DNA from 2 places in the Sporacetigenium sp. TC11 genome. Region 2 is predicted to be linked to the other one. Evidence: a T-box and tRNA genes for the amino acid it is inferred to sense, from the RefSeq annotation. Region 2 holds a T-box; the other holds one or more tRNA genes.
What was found. A T-box is a leader RNA that pairs with one kind of tRNA and senses whether it is charged. The one in region 2 lies ahead of serS (serine--tRNA ligase), so its partner is inferred to be a tRNA-Ser.
Positions count from the first base shown of each region.

Region 1: it encodes a tRNA-Ser, which carries the amino acid that the T-box ahead of serS (serine--tRNA ligase) is inferred to sense. The anticodon was not compared.

Region 1 covers NZ_JBYVNY010000004.1:101,018-104,454, reverse strand. Annotated here, with positions in the region: gene ACUSRV_RS08325 (CooT family nickel-binding protein) at 37-228, shown strand; gene ACUSRV_RS08320 (DUF3842 family protein) at 249-665, shown strand; gene ACUSRV_RS08315 (DUF8180 domain-containing protein) at 680-970, shown strand; gene ACUSRV_RS08310 (DUF3786 domain-containing protein) at 1,002-1,679, opposite strand; tRNA gene ACUSRV_RS08305 (tRNA-Ser) at 1,819-1,909, shown strand; gene ACUSRV_RS08300 (ribonuclease H-like domain-containing protein) at 1,943-2,854, opposite strand; gene ACUSRV_RS08295 (ATP-dependent helicase) at 2,928-3,437, shown strand, end outside.
Region 2 covers NZ_JBYVNY010000019.1:8,728-12,164, reverse strand. Annotated here, with positions in the region: gene ACUSRV_RS16670 (PTS sugar transporter subunit IIC) at 1-290, shown strand, start outside; gene ACUSRV_RS16665 (mechanosensitive ion channel family protein) at 416-1,291, shown strand; T-box leader at 1,385-1,605, shown strand; gene serS (serine--tRNA ligase) at 1,669-2,946, shown strand; gene ACUSRV_RS16655 (nucleoside deaminase) at 3,109-3,437, shown strand, end outside.

The DNA of each region.
Region 1 (3,437 bases), on a different contig from region 2:
TAAAATATATATAAAATAATATTAGGGGGTTTTTGTATGTGCGAATCATCTGCTTACATAATAACAGAAGAAGGTTTAGAAAAAGTTATGGAAAATGTTATTAATATGTTACCTGAAGATGGTAAGGTATATTTAACGGATTTACTAGGAGAGCAAAAAATAATAGATGGAGAAATAAAAGAAATAAGACTTATGGATCATAAAATAATAATAGAAGAAAAAAAATAAAAATAATAGAGGGATAACTTATGGTTATAGCAGTTATAGATGGTATGGGTGGAGGATTGGGTTCTCAAATAGTATCTTATTTAAGAGAAGAGCTACCATCATACATAGATATATATGCACTTGGAACGAACTCTATAGCTACAAGTGCTATGATGAAGGCACATGCTAATAAAGGTGCAACAGGAGAAAATGCTATAGTTGTATCTTCTAAAAAAGCAAACATTATAGTTTCGCCTATATCTATAATAATACCAAATTCCATGATGGGCGAGGTAACATGTAAAATGAGTGAAGCAGTATCAGATAGTGAGGCTTTTAAAATATTTTTGCCTATAATGCCTGAAAACATTGAAATAGTAGGGATTGAAAATAAGCCTGTAGTTTTATTAATAAAGGATGCTATAAAACTTATAAAAAAAGAATTTAATATAAAATAATAAGGGGGAACAAAATGATGTTTTCAAAAGAAGCGATAAGATATCATCATGGACATGACCATGACCACAATCATGACCATCATCATTCTCATGGAGAGTCAAGTGAGAATAAGGATGAAAAAACTTTAAACATATTATTAGTTCATTGGGTAAATCATAATGAATCACATGAAGAAGGATTTAGAGAATGGGTAGATAAAGCTAGAGCTATAGATAAAGAAGAAACAGCAAACTATATAGAAAAAGCTATAGAATATATGAAAAAAGCCAATGAAATGTTAATGGAAGCTAAAAAGAATATGTAATATATAAAGGGTATGGTGTAAACCATACCCTTTAAAATACTCTAAAATGAAATTGTCCATCTTCAGGATTAAAATTATTATTTAATAGCTTCTTTAAAAATCCTACAGCTATATCTCCTATTACAGATAAATCTTCAGCATCAAAATAAAATTGAGTGTTAGCATCAAATAGAATATTTCCAGATGGAGAAATATCGTTATCCCCAGCCCACAAAGTAAAGACCATATAGATATTGTTCATAAATTGAATTTTATAAGAGATATCCCCAAGATTCAACTTTTCTCCTCCTAAAAGTTCACATACTTTTGAGAAGTTATTCAAGTTATACCCAAAAGTATTAACAAAGTCCCCAATAGTTCTATTTAAAAAGTTTGGATAATACACAGGCCCTCCAGGAATTTCCTTAAAGGTTATATATTTATTAGAAGGTGGAACTCCTTTGGCGTTTAATAGATACCTAATTATTATAGTTTTGATTTCATAGTTAGAAAATTCATCTAAATTTTCTTTAAATATTTCTCCCGAAGGATAATGAACTTTATATAATCTATTAATCATATTTACGTGAAAGTAGTTATTATCTTCATCATAATAGCAATTTGTGGTAGCCTTTATTATATCACAAGGTATATTAGGCAACATTGCCTTACAATGCTCATAGGGTATTTTTACATTCCTTTTCTCATTTACCGCTTTTACATCAATCATTTATTTTCCTCCTTGAACAAACTTATATGTATTTATATTCTATATTTAAGCTATAATTCCTTATATAAAATATAATTCAAAATATTGACATATGTAAATATATATGATATTATTATCCATGTAATAAAAGATAATATATGGAGAAGTACTCAAGTGGCTGAAGAGGCTCCCCTGCTAAGGGAGTAGGTCTCGCAAGGGGCGCGAGGGTTCAAATCCCTCCTTCTCCGCCATTTTAAAAGGTCGTTGATTTTTCAACGACTTTTTTATATTTTAAATTCTTTTATTAGAATATATTTTGATAATGAGTGTATGTTGTTTTCTAAAGGTTCTAAATTTACCATTAATGGTATTAAAGTACTTAATTCGTAGTAAATTATATTATTTTTATTATTATCAACTCCGCTTTTTAAATTTAAAGTTATATTTAATTTATTCTTATGTCCATTTATTGAATAGTTTTCTTTATAAATTTCTATATCAATAGGGAAGTCTGCATTAGATATATACTCTATAGTTAAAAAGTTTTTTTTGAACTTATAATTATTCATAATTACTTTATACATACTATTGTATATATCTATCTCTATGAAATCTAGCTTTTGTTCTATTACTTCTTTTATTTTAAATATTTTCCCAAGATAATATATATCTTCATAATTATGAAGAAGTATTTTCTTTTTTAATTCTTCATTTTGGGTTATTTCATAATTCTTATATAATTCAACGCTATCTTTACCTGATATTGTATCTTTTCTTTCTATCCCTAAGTATTTTTCAACGGTTTTTAGTTTACAATCTATAAGTGATAATTTTTTTTGATAAGGTCTAACTACATTTAGGATATCTATATCTTTGGTCTTATCTATGGTATAATTTATATCATTAGATTTAAATCTTTCGTTTAAATATGGAATATCAAAGCGCATACCATTAAAGGTTATATGATATTCGAAATTTTTGAATACTTCCTTGAAGTAAAATAATATTTCTTTTTCCTCTTTAGAATTGTCTGCGAAAAACTGTTGTACAATAGTTTGATTATTTTTTATATATAGAACACCTATAAGTATAACTTTACTATACTTAGGGCTAAGGCCCGTTGTTTCTATATCAAAAACACAGTGGTTATTTGGAATATCTATCAGTTCATCTATAACATTTGTTATAATTTGCATAAGTTCACTCCTGTACATTTATTTGCCTAAGTACATTATATTACAAATAAAGAATAATTTAAGGTGATAAGTCATGTTAAATATAGAAAATTTAAACAAAAATCAAAAAAAAGCTATAAATCATATAAATGGACCTTGTATGGTATTAGCAGGCCCAGGTTCAGGAAAAACAAGAGTAATAACATATAAAATAGTTAATATGATACAGAATAATAATATAAAACCAGGAAATATATTAGCAATAACGTTTACTAAGGCATCTGCCAATGAAATGAAAGAAAGAGCATTGAAACTAAGTTCTGATTATGGAGTAAATAAGGTTACATTTGGAACCTTTCATTCTGTATTTTTTAGGATATTAAGACACTTCAAAAAATATAACTTGGATTATATACTAAATGAAAAAGACAAGAAAATTATAATAAAGAATATATTAAAAACATTAAAAATAGAAAATGGTGAAGAAGAAGATACCATTTCAGGCATTATAAACGATATATCATATTTAAAAAATGAACTTATGGAAGTGGTGGATTTTGATTCAAATACATTGTCAAGTGAAGAATTTAATAATGTATATAGA
Region 2 (3,437 bases):
CTAATGTAGTAAAAAATCCATTAATATTAGTTCCTCCTACATTAGCTAGTATTATATTAGGTCCAATAGCTACAACTATATTTAAATTTAAGACTAATAGTACTGGAGCCGGTATGGGAACAAGTGGATTAGTTGGACCAATTCAAACATTATCTGTTATGGGACAAAGTGGTATAATAGGGATCGTAATATTACAATTTATTTTACCCGCTATAATATGTTTAATTATCTCCGAATATATGAGAAAAAGTGGTCATATAAAATATGGAGACATGAAATTGGAAAATTAATTTAAATGTAGAAATTGTAATAAAAAAGTAATATAATTAATAAAAGGAACTTATGATATAACATGAGTTCCTTAATTTTTTGAATGTATACAATCTATTAAAGATAGCATGAAGGAGGTACATACATGACATCTACGAATATAAATATATCTGGTATAAAAATGACAGAGAGAATGTGGATGAACTTCAAAGATAATGTTGTAACATATGGGCCTAATATAATTTATGCAATTTTTGTATTTATAATAGGATTATATGTGTGTAGATGGATAAAAAAGCTAACCAAAAAGTTTTTAATGAAAATAACTGCAGACAGAGCTATAACAAATTTTATAGTATACGCTATATACACTCTATGTGTAATATCGCTAATAATAACTTGCTTAGGAATAGCAGGTATACCAACTATATCATTTGTAGCTGTGCTGAGTGCTGCAGGCTTTGCAATAGGTTTAGCATTTAAAGAGACTTTATCAAATGTAGCTTCAGGGCTAATAATTTTATTCTTTAAGCCTTTTAGAGTAGGCGATTATATATTTGGATCAGGGGTAGAAGGTACTGTTTCAGATATACACATATTTAGTACTATACTTAATACACCTGACAATAAAACTATAGTAATACCTAATTTTAATTTAACTAGCGATAATGTAATAAACTATACGCATCAAGAAAGAAGAAGAATAGATTTATCTTTTGATGTAGCATATAATACTGATATAAGAAAAGTAAAAGGTATATTAGAAAAGACATTTAAAGAAGAACCAAAGATACTAAATGATCCAAAACCAATAATAGGGCTTAATACATTAGGAGATAATGCCATGCAAGTAGTTGCAAAACCTTGGGTAAAAACTGAAGATTATTGGGATGTATATTATGATATAATGGAAAAAATAAAGAAACTATTTGATGAAAATGGAGTAGAAATACCATTTCAGCATAGAGTTATATATTATAAGAATATAGAAGAAATGAAATCTGATAACAATGAAATTTAATATATAAATAAAAAATATTAAAAAATAAAAAATTATACTTGCAAAATAAATTTTCAATAAGTATAATAGTTAACAAATAAGAAATTATATAACTATAAAGCTAAGAAGGAAAATAGTAGAAGATATGTTTGTCTTCAGAGAGTGAGTGGTTGGTGAGAACTCACGTCAATGATTTTCGAATCCATTCCTGAGCTGCTAATCGGAAATAAAAGTAAGATTAGCCGTAAGTCTACGTTACAGATACGAGGTGAATCATAATACTTATTATGATTAACTAGGGTGGCAACGCGGAAGAGTAAGCTTTCGTCCCTTATTATAGGGATGGGGGCTTTTTTTTATATAAAAATATACATAAGATAATAATAGGAGGAGTAGAAATGTTAGATATAAGAAGAATAAGGGAAAACTTAGATGAAATAAAACATGCTATGGCTAGAAGAGGAGAAAAGGAATTTGATTTAGATGCAGTAGTTGAATTAGACAACAAAAGAAGAGACTTACTTCAAGAAGTTGAAGTAATGAAAAATGAATCTAATACTGAATCTAAAAAAATACCTATGATGATTAAAGAAGGTAAAGATGTAACGGAAGCAAAATCTAAACTAAAAGAATTATCAGATAAAATAAAAGAATTAGATGAACAGGTTAGAAAAGTTGAAGGTGAAATGGAATATAATTTATTAAGAATACCTAATGTTCCACACCCAGATGTTCCACAAGGAACTACTGATGATGACAACGTAGAAGTAAGAACATGGAGTGAACCAACTAAATTTGATTTTGAAGCTAAGGCTCATTGGGATGTAGGAACTAACTTAGGAATACTAGATTTTGAAACAGCAGGTAAGATAACAGGATCAAGATTTACTTTATATAGAGGTTTAGGTGCTAGACTTGAAAGATCTTTAATGAACTTCTTCTTAGATACTCATACATCTAAACATGGATATATGGAAGTATTACCACCGTTTATGGCTAATAGAAATAGTTTTATAGGAACAGGGCAACTTCCTAAGTTCGAAGAAGATATGTTTAAGTTAGAAGGATTAGATTATTTCTTAGTTCCAACAGCTGAAGTACCAGTAACTAATATACATGCTGATGAAATAATGGATGGAGATAAGTTACCTATGTACTATTGTGCATATACTCCATGTTTCAGAGCAGAGGCAGGATCTGCAGGAAGAGATACAAGAGGTCTTGTAAGACAACATCAATTTAATAAAGTAGAATTAGTTAAATTTGTAAAGCCGGAAGATTCATATAAAGAATTAGAATCATTGACTAATGATGCAGAAACTGTATTACAAATGTTAGGAATACCATATAGAGTAGTTAGAATATGTACAGGAGATTTAGGATTTACAGCTGCATTTAAGTATGACATAGAGGTATGGATGCCAAGTTATAATAGATACGTTGAGATATCTTCTTGTTCAAATTTTGAAGATTTCCAAGCTAGAAGAGCTGGCATAAGATTCAAAAGAGATAAAAAATCTAAAGCTGAATATGTTCATACATTAAATGGATCTGGGGTTGCAATAGGAAGAACAGTAGCTGCTATATTAGAAAACTACCAACAAGCTGATGGATCTGTTGTAGTACCTGAAGTATTAAGACCTTATATGGGTGGAATTGAAGTTATAAACAAATAAAATATATAATTATAAAAAAATATTAAAAGAGCTTAAATATGAAGCTCTTTTAATACTTTAGTAAAAAATTTACTTTTTTGTATAAACATTCTATGTAAATTGAGTTGAATTATGGCTCTAAGTGTGATAATATAATACTTATCATAAGTTATAGGAGGAAAGATGGAACACTCTTATTATATGAATGAAGCATTAAAAGAAGCTTATAAAGCTTATGATAAAAATGAAACTCCAATAGGGGCTATTATAGTTAAAAATGATATAATAATATCTAGAGCCCACAATTTAAGAGAAACACTAAAAGATCCAACTGCACATGCTGAGATTTTGGCAATAAAAGAAGCTGCTAAAATACTAGGTGGTTGGAGATTAATGAACTGCACAATGTATATAACAATGGAACCTTGTGTTATGTGTACAGGTGCAATAATAGAATCTAGAATAAAAAACATAGTAATAGGAACTAAACATATAAAAAATAAAGATAGTGA